3 regions of the Streptomyces sp. NPDC032822 genome follow, and region 1 is predicted to be linked to each of the others. Evidence: riboswitches for the same ligand, from Rfam matches in the RefSeq annotation. Region 1 holds a riboswitch; each other region holds the start of a gene.
What was found. A riboswitch is a leader RNA that binds a small molecule or an ion and turns the genes downstream of it on or off. The one in region 1 is predicted to bind S-adenosylmethionine.
Positions count from the first base shown of each region.

Region 2: linked by a shared signal. The riboswitch ahead of ACZ5VD_RS25060 (aminotransferase class V-fold PLP-dependent enzyme) and the one ahead of ACZ5VD_RS07205 (amino acid ABC transporter permease) in region 1 are both predicted to bind S-adenosylmethionine.
Region 3: linked by a shared signal. The riboswitch ahead of thrC (threonine synthase) and the one ahead of ACZ5VD_RS07205 (amino acid ABC transporter permease) in region 1 are both predicted to bind S-adenosylmethionine.

Region 1 covers NZ_JBVIOL010000002.1:334,097-340,746, forward strand. The annotation lists gene ACZ5VD_RS07190 (GNAT family N-acetyltransferase) at 1-320, opposite strand, end outside; gene ACZ5VD_RS07195 (ABC transporter substrate-binding protein) at 386-1,411, opposite strand; gene ACZ5VD_RS07200 (amino acid ABC transporter ATP-binding protein) at 1,497-2,300, opposite strand; gene ACZ5VD_RS07205 (amino acid ABC transporter permease) at 2,297-3,280, opposite strand; SAM riboswitch class IV at 3,637-3,746, opposite strand; gene ACZ5VD_RS07210 (glutathione S-transferase C-terminal domain-containing protein) at 3,814-4,680, opposite strand; gene ACZ5VD_RS07215 (putative leader peptide) at 4,784-4,921, opposite strand; gene ACZ5VD_RS07220 (ABC transporter ATP-binding protein) at 5,098-6,650, opposite strand, start outside.
Region 2 covers NZ_JBVIOL010000008.1:472,349-478,998, forward strand. The annotation lists gene ACZ5VD_RS25035 (NYN domain-containing protein) at 195-1,538, opposite strand; gene ACZ5VD_RS25040 (hypothetical protein) at 1,573-1,812, opposite strand; gene ACZ5VD_RS25045 (rhomboid family intramembrane serine protease) at 1,990-2,733, shown strand; gene ACZ5VD_RS25050 (Lrp/AsnC family transcriptional regulator) at 2,730-3,011, shown strand; partial or broken gene ACZ5VD_RS25055 (glycerate kinase) at 3,163-3,439, shown strand; gene ACZ5VD_RS25060 (aminotransferase class V-fold PLP-dependent enzyme) at 3,394-4,776, opposite strand; SAM riboswitch class IV at 4,931-5,047, opposite strand; gene trpD (anthranilate phosphoribosyltransferase) at 5,122-6,186, opposite strand; gene qcrB (cytochrome bc1 complex cytochrome b subunit) at 6,343-6,650, opposite strand, start outside.
Region 3 covers NZ_JBVIOL010000006.1:486,774-493,423, reverse strand. The annotation lists gene ACZ5VD_RS20305 (alpha,alpha-trehalose-phosphate synthase (UDP-forming)) at 1-847, opposite strand, end outside; gene ACZ5VD_RS20300 (glucosyl-3-phosphoglycerate synthase) at 1,115-2,059, opposite strand; SAM riboswitch class I at 2,221-2,360, shown strand; gene thrC (threonine synthase) at 2,376-3,662, shown strand; gene ACZ5VD_RS20290 (ubiquitin-like small modifier protein 1) at 3,775-4,050, shown strand; gene ACZ5VD_RS20285 (cold-shock protein) at 4,481-4,687, shown strand; gene groL (chaperonin GroEL) at 5,680-6,650, shown strand, end outside.

The sequences.
Region 1 (6,650 bases):
GTCCCCGGGCCGACGAGCGTGTGCAGGTCGGCCCAGGCGGCCGGGTCCAGCGGATCGGCCAGGGCGGCGAAGGCGTAGACGTCGGCCGGGTAGCGGGCGGCTCGGCCGACCCGCTCGGCGAGGTGGGCGTGCGGGCCGTCGAGGGCGGCCCAGACGGCGTTGTCCAGAACGGCGGTGTCGGAGGCGGACGGGAGTGCGGACCTGTCGGATGGGGAGGGGACCGTGGCCGTGTCGCCTGCGGGCGGAACCCCGGTCCTGGCGCGTACGGGCGCGACCGTGGGTGCCGCTCCGCCGCCGCGGAGCTCGGTCTGATGGGCCACGGAGGCGGCTCCCCTTCTTTCCTCTTCCCCCAACCGGCAGGTGGGGAAGGTGTGATGACGGTGGGTCAGGAGTTGTCGAGGGGCAGGCCGGGCGGGTTGATCTCGGACTTGGCGACGGCCTCGTTGGCGAGGTTCCAGGCCCTCAGCCACTTGGCGTACTGGCCGCTCTCGATGAGGTGGTTGATCGCGGCGGCGACCGGCTCGGCGAGGCCGCTGTCCTTCTTGGCGGTCGCGGCGATCAGGCCCTGGAGGGTCTCTCCGGCGCCGGAGAACGTGCCCGCGCTGCGGGTGGCGTTGGGCGTGCCCGCGGTCTTGGCGACGTTGTAGGCGATGCCGGGGTTGGGGCCGAAGAAGGTGTCGATCTTGCCGCTGTTCAGGGCCAGGTAGGTGCCGTTGCGGTCCTGGAAGTACTTGACGGTGAGCTTCTTGCCCTCGCTCTCCAGCTTCTTCTTCCACTCCAGGAGGATCTTCTCCTGGTTGGTGCCGTTGCCGACGGAGACGGTCTTGCCGGCGAGGTTCTCGTAGTCGCCGTCGAAGTTCCACTTGCTGTCCTTCGGCACCTCGAAGCCGAGGTTGTCCTGCCGGTAGGACGCGAACTCGTACTTCTGCTTGCGTTCCTCGGTGTCGGTGATGTTCGAGAAGCCGACGTCGGTCTTGCCGCTGTCGATGCCGACGAAGAGGTTGTCCCAGGTCGAGTTCTTGACCTCGGGCCTGAGACCGAGGACCGCGGCGACCAGGCGTCCGAGGTCGGGTTCGGCGCCGGTGAGGGTCTTCTGGTCGCTGCCCACGTAGGCCAGCGGCGCGAAGCCGGCGGGGAGGGCGCCGACGCCGATGTTCAGGGTGCCTCTCTTGCGGACGGCGGCGGGCAGGAGGGCGCTGATGGACTTCACCTCGGAGACCTTGAGGGTGGTCTCCTTCGCGGCACCGTTGGACAGTTGGCCCACGATCACCGTCCCGGCCGCGGCACGGTCGGTGGTGGTGGCCGCGTCGCTGTCTCCCCCGCAGGCGGCGAGCCCGGCGGCGAGGGCGACGACGGCGGTGCTCGCGGTGAGACCTCGGAGAAGGCTGCTGCGAAGGCTGAGGCTGGGCATGGCTGTCCTCGGGGTCGGGGTACGGCGCGGACGGAGTGGGTCGGGAAGCGGGGTCGGGGAGCCGGGGGTCGGGGGCACGGGAAGGTCAGAGCACCTTGCTCAGGAAGTCCCTGGTGCGCTCGTGCCGGGGCCGGTCGAGGACCTCGGAGGGCGGGCCCTGTTCGACGATGCGGCCCTCGTCGATGAAGACGACCTGGTCGGCGATCTCGCGGGCGAACCCCACCTCGTGGGTGACGATCACGAGGGTGGTGCCGCTCGTCGCCAGGTTCTTGATGACGGCGAGGACCTCGCCGACGAGTTCGGGGTCGAGGGCGGAGGTCGGTTCGTCGAAGAGGATGACTCCGGGGCGCAGCGCCAAAGCGCGGGCGATGGCCACGCGTTGCTGCTGGCCGCCCGACAACTGCCGTGGGTAGGCGTGGGTCCTGTCGGCCAGGCCGACCCGGTCGAGGAGTTCGCGGGCCAGTTCCCGCGCCTCGGGCTTGACGAGTCTGCCGGTCGCCACCGGGGCGGCGGCCACGTTGTCGAGCACGGTGAGGTGCGGGAAGAGGTTGAAGTTCTGGAAGACGAAGCCGATACGGCTGCGCTGGGTCAGGATGGCCCGCTCGCTCAGCTCCTTCAGCCGGTCGCCCTGCCGGCGTACGCCGATCAGCTCGCCGTTGACGCTGACGTAGCCGATCTCCGGCTTCTCCAGGTGGTTGACGACCCGCAGCAGGGTGGACTTGCCGGAGCCTGACGGGCCGAGGATCACCGTGACCTCGCCGGGCCGCACCGTCAGGTCGACGCCGTCCAGGACGCGGTGGGTGCCGTACCACTTGTGCACGTCGTGCACCTCGACGGCGGCGGCCTCGGTCGTGGCCCCGATCTCGGTCGTGATCGTTTCGGCGGTCATACGGCGGTCTCCCTGCGGATGCGGGCGCGCAGATCGGTGAGACCGGTCCGCAGTTTCTGCAACGGGGTCGGCGGCAGGTTGCGGGTGGCGCCCCGGGCGTAGTGCCGCTCGACGTAGAACTGGATGACGGACACGACGCTGGTGAGGATCAGGTACCAGACGGTGACGACCAGGAGCAGCGGCACGATGTCGCCCGGGTACGTCGACCCCATGGCCTGCGCGGTGCCGAACAGGTCGAGCAGGGACACGTAGAAGACCAGCGAGGTGCTCTTGACGAGGCCGATGAGCTGGTTGACGTAGTTCGGGGTGATGGAGCGCAGCGCCTGCGGGAAGACGATCTTCCGGAACTGGTAGTTCTTCGGCAGGCCGAGTGCGGAGGCCGCCTCGTGCTGGCCCTGGTCGACGGAGAGGATGCCGCCGCGGACGACTTCGGCCGCGTAGGCCGCCTCGTTGAGGCTGAGACCGATGACGGCGACGGCCATGTCGGTGGCGAGCCGGGACTCGTCGAAGGTGAAGAAGGCCGGCCCGAAGGGGACGCCCACGCTGAGCGTCTTGTAGAGGGCGCTGAAGTTGTAGAGGAACAGTAGGACGACGATCAGCGGGATGGAGCGCAGTGCCCAGACGTAGGTCCAGCTGACCGCGCGCAGCACCGGGCTGCGGGAGAGCCGGGCGAGGGCCAGCAAGATGCCGCCGAGGAGGCCCAACACCGCGCTGTAGGCAGTGACTTCGAGGGTGATGAGCAGTCCGTCGAGGATGGTGGGGCGCAGGAACCAGTAGCCGAAGCGGTCCCACTGGTAGAAGGGGTTGGTCACCAGTCCGTGGACGAACTGGGCCGCCAGGACCAGCACGGCGGCGGTGGCGATCCAGCGGCCGGGGCGCCGCAGGGGCAGAACTCGCTGGGCGGCGAGCTGTTTTGACGGTGCGTCGACGGGCGGGGGCGCCTCGGCGAGGGACACGGCGGTGCCTGGGGGTTCACTCATGGTGGGCTCCGGCAGGGTCGGATCCCCCGGACACGGCGGACACGCCGCCGCCACGACGGCCGCCGGACGGCGGGACGGGGCGGCTGCGGGCAACGCACGGGAACCGGGAGCTGGGCGGAGAACGGCACACCGCGCGGGCGGTGTTCGTCAGGAACGCGGGGGCTGGGGAGAGACGTCAGCCCCGACAGCGGGCACGGCCCGGTGCGGTACACAGTGCGCTGCTCACGCGGAGCAGGTCGACGGCCCGGTCGGCGACGAGCGGGCTCGCGCACGGCGGTACGCAGCCCTGAGGGCGGCGGATGGCCGTCCTGGGAGCTGCGTACATGTCCGTCACCCTGCTCTTCCGGCCCGAAGGGCCCTCGCGCTTACCGAAATTGTCATCCGGTCCGGTCGTCACCTGGGGCACCCCACCGCGTGCGAGGGTTGCCGGTCAGCAAGCCAGGGCCTGTCGCTGACACTCATGACCGTTCTGGCCGTCATTCAAGACAAACGCCGGGGCGCCTGTCAACGCCGGTCCACCCAGTGGGAACCGGCTACGCGCCCTGGGCGGCGTGCGCGGCCCAGTCGAGAATCTGCACGGCGGCCCCGGCGGCCTCCAGGCCCCGGCAGTGGGCGTGGTGGCGGCGGGCGATGCCGTCGAGGTCGAGGTGCGCGCCGAAGGCCGGGTGGGCGGCCAGGCGGCGGGCGTAGGCCCAGACGACGGGGTGGTCGGCGATGCGGTGCACCGCGGCGGCGTCCAGGTGGTGCCGGTGCACGGTGTCGAGCTGCACCAGGGTGACCCACAACTCGACGTCACCGGCGGTGATCTGATCCCGGATCAGATACTCCTGCCCGACGAGCCAGCGCTCCAGAGCGCCCAGGGTCTCCAGCAGCTTGCCGAGCGCCGCCTCGCGCTCGGCCGGCTCGGTGCCCGCGGCGCCCGCCCGCTGGGCGGCCTGCTCGATGCCTTGTGCGCACAGCCGCTCGACGGCCTCGATCTCCGACTCGGCCCCGCACGGATACAGCGCCGCACGGCCGCCGCCGAAGTGCCGGGCCAGGTCGCGGGTGATGTCGGGGGCGTGGGTGCTCACGATCCGCCCCGACCAGTCGTCGCTGAGCACCGGGCCGAGGGCGGCGCCGCGGTACCGGTGCACGCTCGCCTCGTAGAGCGGACGCAGCGCGGAGTGCCCTCCGTCGGGACAGTCCGGAACGACGTCCAGGAACGTGACGGGGCAGATGTCGTCGAGCCCGAGCAGACGGTGGGCCACCGCGATCCGAAGACCGTCGGGACAGGTGGGCGACAGGTGGAGGCGGTAGCGGCGGGGCACGGCGTAGTGCCCACTGCGCGCGTCGCGGCCGATCCTTCCCCGGAACGCCGGGGCCTGGGTGGAGGGGACAGGGGCGAGCGGCGTGACGGACATGGTTCTCCCCGGGGTGAGTGCGTGGACGTACGCGCGGCGGAAGCGACGTCGGGAGGGGCCCCGGCCCGAGCGGAGCCGACAACCGGGCGGGGCGCGGCCGGGTTCAGCCCAGTGGGCCGATCGCGCTGCAGACGCGCAGCAGATCGATGTGCCGGCGGGAGGTGAGAAGAGGGGAGGCGAGAGGGGTGGACGGCTCGGACGTACGGCTCACGCGGCTGGTGACCGGCCCAAGGCGCCCCATGTTTCCCTACCTGTTCACTAGGATTCCCTTATGGAGTGTCGGACGCGCTCCGGGCGGCGTCAAGAGGGTGTCCATGCTGTGGGCACGGAACGTGTGCGCGCGACCACGTCCGCCCCTCACCCTCCGCTCTCCCGGCCGTCGCCACTCCGGCGGCCCGGGCCCGAGGAGGCCCGTGGTCAGCGCAGGTCGGCCCGGTCCTCCACCGGCCGCTCCCCCGCTGTGTCGTCCTCCACCGGGCCGTCGTCGAGGAACCCGCCCGACTGGTGCTGCCAGAGCTTCGCGTAGGCGCCTTCCGAGGCGAGCAGTTCCTGGTGTGTGCCCTGCTCGACGATCCGTCCGCGGTCCAGGACGACGAGCCGGTCCATGCCGGCGACCGTGCTCAGCCGGTGCGCCACCACCAGTGCCGTCCGCCCCTCCATGAGCCGCCACAGCGCCTCCTGGACGAGGAGCTCGCTCTCGGAGTCGAGGGCGCTGGTGGCCTCGTCGAGCAGCAGGATCGGTGCGTCGCGCAGGATCGCGCGGGCGAGGGCGACCCGTTGGCGCTGCCCGCCGGAGAGTTTGATGCCGCGCTCGCCCACCATGGTGTCGAAGCCGTCGGGCAGGGCGTCGGCGAACTCCGTGACGTGCGCCGCCTCGGCAGCGCGGCGGATCTCCGCGGGGGTGGCGTCCGGCCGGGCGAACGCGATGTTGTCGCGCAGGGTGCGGTGGAACATCGCCGGGTCCTGCGGCACGTAGGCGATCAGGCCGCGCAGGTCGGCCTGGCGCATCCTGCTGATGTCCTGCCCCCCGATCAGGATCCGGCCCCCGTCGATGTCGGTCATCCGCAGCAGCAGTCGGCTGAGCGTGGTCTTGCCCCCGCCGGACCGGCCGACGAGGCCGATCTTCGCGCCGCCGGGCACGGCCAGGTCGAGGCCCTCGAAGAGCGGTTCCGCACCGGCGTGGGCGAAGTCGACCCGTTCGAAGCGGACCTCGGCGGCGCCCGGCAGCAGCGGTTCGGGCGAGTCCGGGTCGAGGACGGTGGGCGGCGCCAGCAGCAGTTCGGTGAACTGCGCGGCCTCCGTCATCGAGCTCTCCAGACGGCGGTAGATCTGGTTGAACTCGAACATGATCCGGGTGGCGTTGCTGTAGTAGGTGAACGCGACGACGACCGCCTCGACGCCGTGCTCACCGCCGCCGATGGTGACCGCGAGGAACAGGCCCAGCGCGTTGGTCAGGACGGACATCGGTGCGACCAGGGTGTCGATGCGCAGGTTGCCGTAGTCCCAGGACTTCAGGGTGAGCCGCCGGGAGAGCGCGACGCGGGACCGGTGCTCGGCGGCCTCGCGTTCCTCGGCGGCGAACGCCCGGACCGTGTCCATGTTCATCAGGCTGTCGGCGACATGGCCCGACACCCGGGCGATGGCCTCCTCGCGCTCGTCGACGAGGGCCTGCCGGCGGCGGATCAGGGGCACGACGCACAGTGCCGTGAGCGCGATCATCGCCAGGAGTCCGACCACCAGGAGCGGTTCGTAGCGCCACAGCACCACCGAGCCGAACAGCAACGGCACGAAGGAGCCCACGACCTGGAAGGTCAGGGTGTCGACGAACTCCTCGAAGCGGGAGGCGAAGCTGAGGACCCGCTTGGTCAGCGATCCGGCGAAGTTGTCGTGGAAGAACGCGGCGTCCTTGGCGAACAGCTCGTCCATGCCGATCACGTACAGGTGCTCGATGCCCAGGGCGTCCAGCCGGT
Region 2 (6,650 bases), on a different contig from region 1:
TTTGAGTGATCACCCGCTCGGAGGTTCGAGCCCAGACCCTAGTGACCCTCCCGTGATCAGTTCAAATCCTCACGCGAAAAATCTCGTCACACCCTGCATTCTTTACACTCAACTCACCTGCAGTGACGCCCGATTGACCCTACGTTGCGTGACAGTCCCGTCAATTCGGGCATTAAACCTCTCCGTTGGCCTTTTCAGGACAGGCGCTTGAGAAGCATCGCGGAAGCCACCGGGCGCGCCCCCGTCCGGGCCACCCCGTCGGCGACCTCGCGGTCGGTGGAGGCGACGATGACCGGGCGCCCCGGCGGCTCCGCGCGCACCAGCTGACGGATCAACTCGTCCGCGGTGACGCCCGGCTTGGAGAACAGCACCCGCACCCCGCGCGGCGGCGCCAGGAGCACCGGCGCGGCCAGCTCGGCCCCGTCGAAGACACAGGTCACCTCGGCGCCGGTCTGCGCGGCGAGCTGCGAGAGCTGCCCGAGCAGCCGCAACCGCTGCTTCTCCAGGGGCATCTGGGGATAGCCGGTCTTGGTCACGTTGTAGCCGTCGACGACCAGGTGGGCCTGCGGCAGCGCGAGGAGCTGGTCGAGGATCGCGGGGTCATTTTCGGACAGCGCCCGCGCGGCGATGTCCTTCGGGGTCATCCGCCCCGGTTCGACCGCGTCCACGGTCTCGGCCGGCCGCACGGACACCGGAGGCAGCGCGAGCTCCCGGCGCAGCCCCTGGGTCGCGTCCAGCAGGGTGTCGAGGAGCAGCCGGACCCGCATGTCCTCGACGCTGCGGCCCTCGCGGGCGGCCTTGCGGGTGGCCTCCAGGGACGCCTCGGCCTCGCCGAGGCGGGTCTTCAGGCGCCGGGACTCGCTCTCGGCGGCGGACAGCTGGGTGTGCCCCTCCGCGCGGGCGGTGTCCATCTCGCTGTGCAGCTTACGCAGGGCGGCCTCACCGCGCTTGACGTCACTGTGGGCCGCGCGCAGTTTGCGGTGCAGCGACTCCGCTTCCTTCTTGGCCGCGTCCAGCTCGGTGCGCAGCCGCTCGGTCTCGGCCCGGAGGTGCTCACGGGCCCGGTCGAGCTCCTCGCGCAGTCGCTCCAGCTCGGCCCGGCTCTCCTCGTCGGCGCGCTCGGCGTCGGCCCGCTGGGCCTCCTCGCCGGCCGCGGTCACGAGCTTCACCCAGCCGGCGGGACGCAGTACGTAGGCCGCGGCCGCCACGTCGAGCGGGTCCGCGGCCGGAGGCGGTGCGCCGGAGTCGAGGGCGCCGGACAGCTCCGGCTGCGCCTCTCTGAACTTCTCGCCGATCCGCTGCCGGAACAGCGGGTCGGTCTCCAGGGCGGCCGCCATGGCGTTGCCGGCGAACTTGGCCCGCCGGTTCGGCGCGAACCGGGCGAACTGCCGCAGCTGGGCGGGCAGTTCGCCGATGGTCAGACCGCCGAAGCCGTCGGAGACGATCTGTACGACCCGGCGGCGCACACCGTCGGGCAGCGGACGGTCGAGCACCTCGGCGGCGCCGTCGCCCGGCTCCCCGCCATCGGTCTCCACCATCGTCACCCCAATGCCTGTGCGGGGCCCGCTCCCGTCAGGAGCCGGCGCCCGGCCTGTCCACGAGTTCCACCTGATCCACCGCGTTGCACCAGCGACAGCGCACCGACTCGATGCTCTCACTGACCACGTCGCGCTCCTCGACCTTCGGCTCGCCGGCCAGATCGAGGTGGATGTACTCGACCACCTTCGACGAGCGGGTCACGTCGAAGCGGGTGAGGTTGCCGCAGAGGCTGCAGCGCCACCGCGTCGAGGCAGTCGGCAGGGGAACCGTCATCGTGGCTGGTCGCCTTCCTTCTTGTTCTCTCTAGTGTCCTACGCGCCTGTGACACACCGGGCGGACCCGGGGCGTGTGGCTCGTTACCCTACGGCCTGGCGGGGACTCGCCGCTCCGTCGTCCACCGCGGCGAGGCGGTCTGCGCCGTTCGGTCCCCTTACGTCATGCTCTGTGTTCATGATCAGCACAAGGAGCGGGACGGCCGGTCGAACGGTCGGGGCACTGCGGTGGCCGTCGGCGCCGGTGACCTACGGACTGATCGCCGCGTGCTGTCTCCTCTTCCTGGCCGGCCCCGCGTCGGGGCTGAATCCGGCCTACGGCTCCGGCGACGCGCTGCTCGCCGCGCAGCGGGCCTACTTCCACCGCTGGGGCGTGGTCCCCGCAGAACTGTTCGAGGGCTCGGCCCGGGCCGCACTCACCCCCGCCACGGCCCTCTTCGTACACGGCAGCTGGGTCCACCTGCTGGGCAACATGCTCTTCCTCTACGTCTTCGGCGTGCTGACCGAGGAACGGATGGGCCGCGTCCAGTTCACTCTGTTCTACCTGAGCTGCGGCTACCTCGCCCTGCTGGGCTACGCCGCCGCCAACGCCGACTCCGAGCAGTCCCTGGTCGGCGCGTCCGGGGCGATCTCGGCGATCCTCGGCGCGTTCCTGTACCTGTTCCCCGGCGCCCGTGTCACCAGTCTCCTGCCGTTCCTCTTCTTCCTGCCGCTGCGCTTCCCCGCCTGGGTGGTCCTGCCCTTCTGGGCGGCCCTGCAGTGGCTGGCCGCCGGACAGGCCGGGCAGGGCCCCGGCGTGGCCTATCTGGCCCACCTGGTGGGCTTCGGCCTGGGACTGGCCTTCGCGTGGGTCCGTTTCGGACGTACTACTAGAGTGAGGGCCGCCCCAGCTCCGGCCCCCGAGGGAGAGAACCAGCCGTGATCACCGCGATCGTCCTCATCAAGACCAGCGTGGACCGGATCCCCGAGATCGCGGAACGGATCGCCGCGCTGGAGAGCGTCAGCGAGGTCTTCTCCGTCACCGGGACGTACGACCTGATCGCCATGGTCCGGGTGAAGCGGCACGAGGACCTGGCCGAGGTCATCCCGGGCAGCATCAGCAAGATCCCCGGCGTGGAGGGGACGGACACGCACGTGGCGTTCCGGACGTACTCGCAGCACGACCTGGAGGCCGCGTTCGCGATCGGGCTGGACAGCTGACCCGACGGCCGAGGAACCGCCCCAGGATGAGGAGTTCTTCATCCCGGGCTCATCCCGGCCCCCGGGAGGCGGCGGCAGGAGCGGCCCCACGGCCTTCTCCCGCCGAGTCGCCGTGGCCCCCGGCGGTTTCAAGAAGCCGTCCGCCCGGGCCGCCGAGGGCGCGCTGGACCACCGGACGCCCCGTGGGAAGGTTCCCGCCGAGGTGGCCCGGCGGGCCAAGCCGTACGGGCGCCCGGTGCTCGCGCCCGGGTGCCGGGCGTGGACGCGTGCGGCGGGATCCTGCCGGCGCCGATGGCGGCGGCGCTGAACTCCTCACCGACGCCACCGAGCGCGCCCTCGGGGTGATCCTGCTGGGGGCCCGAATGCCCGGGCCCCGGGTGCCTCACGCGGAGGTGTCGGGCACGCAACGGCCTTCTTCGGTGCGGTAGTTCCACCGGGCGCCGTCGCGGACCAGTTCCTTCACGGCGCCCACGAACCGCTCCACGTGCTCGTCGGGGGTGCCCGCGCCGAAGCTCACCCGGATCGCGTTGAGGGACTTCTCGCCGGGCGCGGCCTCGGGGGCACCGCACTCGCCCTGGGTCTGCGGGTCGCTGCCGAGCAGCGTGCGCACCAGCGGGTGGGCGCAGAACAGTCCGTCCCGCACGCCGATGCCGTACTCGGCGGAGAGCGCGGCGGCGAAGTGGGAGCTGTTCCAGCCCTCGACGACGAAGGAGATCACACCGACGCGCGGGGCGTCGTCGCCGAAGAGGGAGAGGATCCGGACCTCCGGGACCTCCGCGAGCCCGGCCCGGACCCGGGAGATCAGGTGCTGCTCCCGGGCGACCAGCGAGTCGAAGCCGGCCTCGGTGAGCGCCTTGCAGGCGGAGGCGATGGCGTAGACGCCGATCACGTTGGGCGAGCCGGCCTCGTGGCGGGCGGCGCTCTCGTGCCACTCCACGTCCACTCCCCCGTCCTCGCGCCGCGTGACCTTGCGGCTGGCGCCGCCGCCCGCGAGGTAGGGGTCGGCCGCGACCAGCCAGTCGGACCGGCCGGCCAGCACGCCGGAGCCGAACGGGGCGTACAGCTTGTGCCCGGAGAAGGCGATCCAGTCGACGTCGAGGTCCCGCACCGACACCGGGTGGTGCGGGGCCAGCTGCGCGGCGTCCAGGACGATCCGGGCGCCGTGCGCGTGGGCGGCGGCGGCCAGCTCCCGCACCGGCCACAGCTCACCGGTGACGTTCGAGGCGCCGGTGACGCAGACCAGGGCCGGGCCGTACCCCTCGCCCAGGGGCACCGTGCGCTCGGCGAGGGCGCGCTCCAGGGTCGCGACGGCCTGGCCCGGGGTGCGCGGGGCGTCGAGGTAGGTGACCCGGGCGTCCTTCCAGGGCAGCAGCGAGGCGTGGTGCTCGGTCTCGAAGACGAAGACCTGGCAGTCGGCCGGCAGCGCGGAGGCGAGGAGGTTCAGCGAGTCGGTGGTGGACCGGGTGAAGACCAGCTGGTCGTCCTCGCGGCAGTCGAGGAACTCGGCGACCGTCTTCCGGGCGTTCTCGAAGAGGTCGGTGGACAGCTGGGAGAGGTAGCCGGCCCCGCGGTGGACGCTGCCGTAGTAGGGGGCGTACGCCGCAACGTCGTCCCAGACCCGCTGGAGCGCCGGGGCGCTGGCCGCGTAGTCGAGCGCGGCGTAGCTGACCTCGCCGCCGGTGACGAGCGGCACAGTGACATCACGGCCCAGAACGGGCAGCGGGGAACAAATGGCCTGGGCGACGGCAGCGGTGGAGACAGACATGGCGAACTCCTGTGAGAAGCAAGAAAAAAAAGGGGGGTGAAAGGGGGAAAGAGGTACGCGGAAGGGGGCTCTTCGCCCTATCGCATTCGCTTGCTCACAGAAGGCTCCTCGACGACCAGGATCCCTGGTACTGCGCTCGTTTCGAGCGGCGAGGGATCCGCGCTTGCCGTACACCTTGTGGTGCACGGCCTGGTCTTCACCCGGGGCACCCCGCCACGGACGGAGGGTTGCCGGACAGTCGGCCGGGGCCTCATGACTGTCACTCATGACCTGCAAAAAACGTACGCGAAGTGATCGTGGTCCCGCAACCCGTGTCCGGATCGCGGGACATCACGACACGGGGCACTACCTGTTGGTGGCCGCCACCCAGCGCTCCAGCGTCCGCTTCGCCGCCCCCGAGTCGATCGACTCGGCCGTCCTGACCATCTTGGCCCGCAGCTGCTCGGCCAGCGGCGCCCCGGTCGGCTCCAGCGCCACCAGCGCCGCCGCCGAGTTCAGCAGTACGGCGTCCCGCACCGGGCCGCTCTCACCGTCCAGCAGGCGCCGGGCGACCTCGGCGTTGTACGAGGCGTCCGCGCCCCGCAGGGCTTCCACCGGTACCAGTTCGAGGCCGACGTGCCGCGGGTCGAAGGCCTCCTCGGTGACCTTGCCGTTCCGCACGACCCACACCCGGGAGGTGGCCGTGGTGGTGAGTTCGTCGAGGCCGTCGTCACCGCGGAAGACCAGCGCGGACGAACCCCGCTCGGCCAGGACGCCGGCGATGAGCCCGGCCATCCGGGTGTCGAAGCAGCCCACCGCGGAGGCGGTGACCTTGGCGGGGTTGGTCAGCGGACCGAGCAGGTTGAACGAGGTCGGAATCCCGAGGTCGCGCCGGACCCCTCCGACGAAGCGCATCGAGGGATGGAACTTGGCGGCGAAGCAGAAGGTGATCCCGGCCTCCTCCACCACCCGCGCCACGCCTTCGGGCGACAGGTCCAGGTTGATGCCGAGCTTCTCCAGTACGTCGGAGGAGCCGCTCGCCGAGGACGAGGCCCGGTTGCCGTGCTTGACGACCTTGGCGCCGGTGCCCGCGATCACGATGGCGGACATCGTCGAGATGTTGACCGTCCTGGCCCGGTCGCCGCCGGTGCCGACGATGTCGACGGCCGGGCCCGGGATGTCCAGGGGCTGCGCGTGCGCGTACATCGCCTCGACGAGACCGGTGACCTCCTCGACCGTCTCGCCCTTGGCCCGCAGCGCCACCATGAAGCCCGCGATCTGGGCGTCCGAGGCCTCGCCGCTCATGAAGCGGTCCATCGCCCAGGCTGTGTCACCGGCGCTCAGGTCCCGGCCGGCGAGCAGCGCGCTCAGTACCTCGGGCCAGGAACGGTCCGCCGCGGTGTCGCCTCCTGCGGGGGTCACAGCGCTCATCAGCCGCTCCTGGATCAGTCCCGTACAGCGGGACGCGAGTCTCAACGAGGTCCACCCTATCCAGCCGGCGGACACGGCGAAGGGCCCCGTCCGGTGTTCGGACGGGGCCCTTCGCTCCCTACTACCGCCTACTACCGCGCGTGGCGAGCGCAGCGATCAGTGGTGGCCGTGGCCGCTCGTGATCTCCTTGTACTCCTCGACCGTCGGCTTGGCGATCTGGCTCTCCTCGCCGTAGTACGACTCGCTGAGCTTGGCGCGCAGCTTCGCGGAGCCCTTCACCTTGCGCTCGACACCGTTCTCGTCGACCGTCGGGCCGATCTCGGCGGGCTGGTACTGCTCGTGCGCGGTGAGGGTGTGCAGCGCGTCCTGGCTGAGCGGCTCGTGCACCTCGATGAACTCACCGTGCGGCAGGCGCTTGATGATGCCGGACTCGCGGCCGTGCAGCACCGTGTCCTTGTCGCGGC
Region 3 (6,650 bases), on a different contig from region 1:
CGCGCACGATGGTCCGGCGGCCCTCGCCGATCTCGGCCCGCAGGGCCGTCATCCGCTCCTCGACGTCGGGCTCGTGGGCCCGCTCGCGCAGGAAGTCGGCGTCCGCGCCCAGTCCGTGCACCCCGATCAGGGTGTCCCCGAGGCCGTCGGCGAACTCCGTGGCGCAGGCGGTGAACGCGTCCGCCCAGCGGTGGGTGAGGAAGCCGAGCCGGTCGGCGCCGAGCATGCCGCGCAGCACCTGCCCGGCGATGTCGTCCGGCAGCATCCGGAAGTACTCCGGCGGCGCCCACGGCGTGTGCGAGAAGTGGCCGATCCTCAGGTCGGGCCGCAGCTCGCGGAGCAGGCCGGGGACCAGCGTGAGGTGGTAGTCCTGCACCACGACCGCCGCGCCCTCGGCGGCCTCCTCGGCCAGCGCCTCGGCGAACGCGCGGTTGTACGTCTCGTACGACGCCCACTGGCGCCGGAACTCCGCGTCGAAGACCGGCTCCAGCGGGGTCTGGTACAGCATGTGGTGGACGAACCACAGCACGGAGTTGGCGATGCCGTTGTACGCCTCGGCGTGCACGTCGGCCGGGATGTCGAGCATCCGGACGCCGTCCTCGCCGATCCCGCGCCGGACCGCCTCCCGGTCGCCGTCGGACAGCGCCGAGCACACCCACAGGGCGCCCGCGTCCGGCCCGATGGCGGACAGGCCCGAGACCAGCCCGCCGCCACCCCGCTTGGCGTGGAGCGAGCCGTCCTCGCGGACGGTGTACGAGACCGGGCCGCGGTTGGACGCGACCAGTACCTCGGCACTGCCTGCCGCCTGCGGTGAAGCCATACGAGCCGTACGAGCCATGGGAGCCATACGCCACAACCTAGCCCGGCCCGGAAACGCTCAAACGTACGGACGCGCTCCGTGAGCACCCGTGTACCGGCCGGATGCGGTCTGCGGCAGCCGTGCGGCCGGACAGAGCCGGCACGGCCGGTACACGACCGGATACGGCCGGTGCATTCCCGGTACGCGGCCGGCAGCGCGTCACTGGTACGCGGCCGGGGCGTCACCGGTACGCGGCCAGTGCATCCTCGGTACGCGTACCGGTGCGTCGCCGGTAACCGGCCGGGGGCGCCGGCCTTACGCGGCCTTTCGCCGCGCGTACTCCGTGATCTCCACCATCGGCGGCCGTTCCTCCGTGTCCACGGAGTAGGTGCGCGGCTCGAAGCCGTCCCGGCCCCGTTCGAACTGGGTGAGGGAGGGGCGGATGAGGTGCCCGCGGGCCAGCCGCAGCTGGGCCGTGCGGTAGATCGCGGCGGACATCCGGCCGAGCGCCTGGCCGTCCTGGTGGCGGTGCTTGCGCACCCCGACGTCGACCTGGGCGAGCGCGTCGAGCCCCACCAGGTGGAGGGCGTCGATCAGCATGCCCAGCTCCACGCCGTAGCCCACCGGGAAGGGGAGCTGTTCCAGGAGCGAGCGGCGGGCCGCGTACTCGCCGCCGAGCGGCTGCACGAAACCGGCCAGCTGCGGCCAGTGCATGTTCAGCAGTGGGCGGGCCATCAGCTCGGTGACCCGGCCGCCCTGACCGGCGGCGCCGCCGAGGGGACGGTCGTACATCCCCTTGACCAGGTCGACCCCGGGGTCGGTGAGCAGAGGACCCACGATCCCGGAGACGAAGTCCGAGGAGAACTCCTTGAGGTCGGCGTCGATGAAGCAGACGATGTCCCCGCTGGTGGCGAGGAGGGAGCGCCACAGGACTTCGCCCTTGCCGGGGACGGTCGGGACGCGGGGGAGGATGTCGTCGCGGTGGACGACCGTGGCCCCGGCCGCGGCGGCCACCTCGGACGTGCGGTCGGTGGATCCCGAGTCGACGACGACGATCTCGTCGACGAGCGGGACCTGTCGCATGAGGTCGTGACGGATCACGGAGACGATGTCACCGACCGTCTCCTCCTCGTTGAGCGCGGGCAGTACCACGCTCACCGACTGGCCCGTGGCCCGTTTCGCGGCCATGATCCGGTGGAGCGGGCGGTCGGTCTTGGACCAGGAGCGGGTGCTCAGCCAACGCTCGACTTCGTTCAGCACAGTGCGCGGCTCCTCTGCGTGCCCGCCGCGGAAGCGGCTATGGATACAGTCATCTCGCGGTTCGGACGACTCTCTCAACTGTCCTGGCCTTCGGTTACAGTCTTGAACAACGCGGATGACCATCGCATGTCCTGGGTGGCCCGCCGCTCACAACTTCATACCGCTCATCCAGAGGGGCAGAGGGATACGGCCCGATGAAGCCCCGGCAACCCTCCAGTCGGTACTCGTACGCGCGAGGCTCCCGACTCGGGAAGGTGCCAAATCCGTCTCACGGCGAGATGCGTCGTGAGGAAGATGAGGAAGGGCCTCGCCTCTCATGGCTGTGCAGACCGCTGCAAGCATCACCGGATCCACCGTGGACCTCGGTCCCGCCGCCGCCCTCTCCTGCCGCGAGTGCGGCCACCGCGTGCCCCTCGGCCCGGTCTTCGCCTGCCAGGAGTGTTTCGGCCCGCTGGAGATCGCCTACGACTTCTCGGGCTACGACACCGAGGAACTCCGCAAGCAGATCGAAGCGGGCCCCGCGAACATCTGGCGTTACGCCCCGCTGCTGCCCGTCCCCGCGGACGTGGCCGACAAGCCGAACATCAACCCCGGCTGGACCAAGCTCGTCCAGGCCGACAACCTCGCGCGCGAGCTGGGCGTCGACGCCGGCAAGCTCTTCGTGAAGGACGACTCCGGCAACCCGACGCACTCCTTCAAGGACCGGGTCGTCGCCCAGGCCATCGAGGCCGCCCGGGTCTTCGGCTTCACCACCCTGTCCTGCTCCTCGACCGGGAACCTGGCCGGTGCCGTCGGCGCCGCCGCCGCCCGGGCCGGCTTCCGTTCCTGCGTGTTCATCCCGCACGACCTGGAGCAGGGCAAGGTCGTCATGGCGGCCGTCTACGGCGGCGAGCTCGTCGGCATCGAGGGCAACTACGACGACGTGAACCGTTTCTGCTCCGAGCTGATCGGCGACCCGGCCGGCGAGGGCTGGGGCTTCGTCAACGTCAACCTGCGGCCGTACTACGCCGAGGGCTCCAAGACGCTGGCGTACGAGATCTGCGAGCAGCTGGGGTGGCGGCTGCCGGACCAGCTGGTCGTTCCGATCGCCTCGGGTTCACAGCTCACGAAGATCGACAAGGGGCTGCAGGAGCTGATCAAGCTCGGGCTCGTCGAGGACAAGCCCTACAAGATCTTCGGCGCGCAGGCCGAGGGGTGCTCGCCGGTGTCCGTCGCGTACAAGGCGGGACATGACGTGGTCCGGCCGCAGAAGCCGAACACGATCGCCAAGTCGCTGGCGATCGGCAACCCGGCGGACGGGCCCTATGTCCTGGACATCGCCCGTCGGACCGGCGGTGCGGTGGAGGACGTGAACGACGAGCAGGTCGTGGACGCGATCAGGCTCCTCGCCCGGACCGAGGGCATCTTCGCGGAGACCGCGGGTGGCGTGACGGTCGGTGTCACGAAGAAGCTGATCGAGAGCGGGCTGCTCGACCCGACGAAGACCACCGTGGTGCTGAACACCGGCGACGGGCTGAAGACGCTGGACGCGGTGGCGGGTACGGGTCTTTCCGCGACCATCCGCCCCAACCTCGACTCGTTCCACGAGGCCGGCCTCGCGTAGCCGTTCTCGTCCGCGGGCCGGTGGGGGCCGGTCGCGCCCACGCGGCGGCGCCCGCACATCCCGCACAGCCCCGCGCGCCCCTGAAACGCCTTACCCGACCGGAGGTTCCATCGTGAGCGTCAACGTCCGCATCCCCACCATTCTCCGCACCTACACGGGCGGCCAGGCCGAAGTGACCGCCGAGGGCGCGACCCTCGCCGACGTCATCGCCGATCTGGAGAAGAACCACACCGGGATCGCCGCCCGGGTTCTCGACGATCAGGGCAAGCTGCGTCGGTTCGTCAACGTGTATGTGAACGACGACGATGTGCGCTTCGAGCAGGGACTGGAGACCGCGACCCCCGAGGGGGCCGGTGTGTCCATCATTCCGGCCGTTGCCGGCGGCTGATCATTACCTTCGGTAACGGCGGTTACCGAGCGTTCATCGAATTGCCCCCTCCGTGAGAGAAGCGGAGGGGGCAATTCAATGTGGTTGAGCGCGGTACAGTTGGGGAACGCGATGCCGATCTCCGGGTCGGATGCCCTTGTTTCCACCGTGCGCCCGATAAGAAGTGGCCAAAGTGTGCGCTTCTTTCGCGGCTTTTGTGGTTTTTGTGGGGCCCGACTTGCCCCCAATTCTGGCGAATTCTCGCTACATTCCGGACCCTGCGCGTCCAGAATTCTCGTCCGATTGACCTGTTGCAGACGGCAGTTGGGCAGATACATTCGGCCGCGGTCGACGCGTTCCGGCGCACGCCCCCAACCATGTGGGGGGTGAGGTCTGACCCGGATCCGCGAAGTGCGGATCTGTGCAAGGGCCAGTAATAGGGGAGTTAGGCATGGCTCAGGGCACCGTCAAGTGGTTCAACGCGGAGAAGGGGTACGGCTTCATCGCGGTCGACGGTGGTGCGGATGTTTTCGTCCACTACAGCGCGATTCAGATGGACGGCTACCGCACCCTGGAAGAGGGTCAGCGAGTTGATTTCGAGATCTCGCAGGGCCAGAAGGGGCCGCAGGCGGATATGGTCCGGCTCGCGGCCGGCTGAAGCACGCGCCGACTGACAGCGACGTTCTTCTGTTCAATACCGGAGGGCTCGTATCCCATGGGGAGTCATGGGTTACGAGCCCTCCGTCATGCCCGAACCCGGTCCGAGCCCGGCCCGAACCCGGGTCTGCCCCAGGTCTGCGCCCGCTCCGAGCCCGGCCTGCGCCTGGTCTGACCCTGGTCCGAACACGGTCTGACCCCGGTCCGAACCCGTCGGGACCCGGTCCGAACACGGTTCGCGCCCGGCTTGAACATGGCCTGCGCCCGGTCTGATCCCGGTGCGAACCCCGTCGGGACCGGTCCGAACGCGGCCCGTGCCCGGCTTGAAGACGGTCCGCGCCCCTTCCGTGCCCGGCCTGAACGCGGCCCGTGCCCGGCCTGACCCCGGTCCGAACGCGGCCCGTGCCCGGCCTGAACACGGCCCGCGCCCGGTCTGACCCCGGTCCGAAGCCGGTCCGAACACGGATCGCGCCCGGCCTGAACACGGCCCGCGCCCGGTCTGACCCCGGTCCGAAGCCGGTCCGAACACGGATCGCGCCCGGCCTGAACATGGCCTGCGCCCGGTCTGACCCCGGTCCGAACCCCGTCGGGGCCCGGTTCGAACGCGGCCCGTGCCCGGCCTGCGCCCGGTTCGAACGCGGCCCGTGCCCGGCCTGCGCCCGGTTCGAACGCGGCCCGTGCCCGGCCTGCGCCCGGTCCGAACGCGGCCCGCGCCCGGCCTGCGCCCGGTCTGAATGCGGCCCGCGCCCGGTCCGCGCCCGGCCTGTGACAGGCCTGTGGTGGGGGCCCGACCTTCGAGAGGCGCTTGCACTCGGCAGGGGCGAGTGCTAATCATTGGCGTTAGCACTCTGAAGGTGAGAGTGACAACGAGGACCGGGTCGGTGAGGCCCGCAGGCCGGGTGGGGCAAGGAACCACGAGGCAGGCAGGCCGTCCGTCGCGGGCGCCAGCGCGGTCCGGAGAAATCCACCCCCTGTCCGGGAGGACCACTTCACATGGCCAAGATCATCGCGTTCGACGAGGAGGCACGGCGCGGTCTCGAGCGCGGGATGAACCAGCTCGCCGACGCCGTCAAGGTCACCCTTGGCCCCAAGGGCCGCAACGTCGTCCTAGAGAAGAAGTGGGGCGCGCCCACGATCACCAACGATGGTGTTTCCATCGCCAAGGAGATCGAGCTCGAGGACCCGTACGAGAAGATCGGCGCAGAGCTGGTCAAGGAAGTCGCCAAGAAGACGGACGACGTCGCCGGCGACGGAACGACCACGGCGACCGTGCTCGCCCAGGCTCTCGTCAAGGAGGGCCTGCGCAACGTAGCCGCCGGCGCCAACCCGATGGCCCTCAAGCGTGGTATCGAGAAGGCCGTCGAGGCCGTCTCCGGTGCCCTTCTTGAGCAGGCCAAGGATGTCGAGACCAAGGAGCAGATCGCTTCCACGGCCTCCATCTCCGCCGCCGACACCCAGATCGGCGAGCTCATCGCCGAGGCGATGGACAAGGTCGGCAAGGAAGGCGTCATCACCGTCGAGGAGTCCCAGACCTTCGGTCTGGAGCTGGAACTCACCGAGGGTATGCGCTTCGACAAGGGCTACATCTCGGCGTACTTCGCCACCGACATGGAGCGTATGGAGGCGTCGCTCGACGACCCGTACATCCTGATCGCCAACTCCAAGATCGGTTCCGTCAAGGACCTGCTCCCGCTCCTGGAGAAGGTCATGCAGTCGGGCAAGCCGCTGCTGATCATCGCCGAGGACGTCGAGGGCGAGGCCCTGTCGACCCTGGTCGTCAACAAGATCCGCGGGACCTTCAAGTCCGTCGCGGTCAAGGCCCCGGGCTTCGGTGACCGCCGCAAGGCGATGCTGAACGACATCGCCATCCTCACCGGTGGCGAGGTCATCTCCGAGGAGGTCGGTCTCAAGCTGGAGAACACCTCCCTGGACCTCCTGGGCAAGGCCCGCAAGGTCGTCATCAC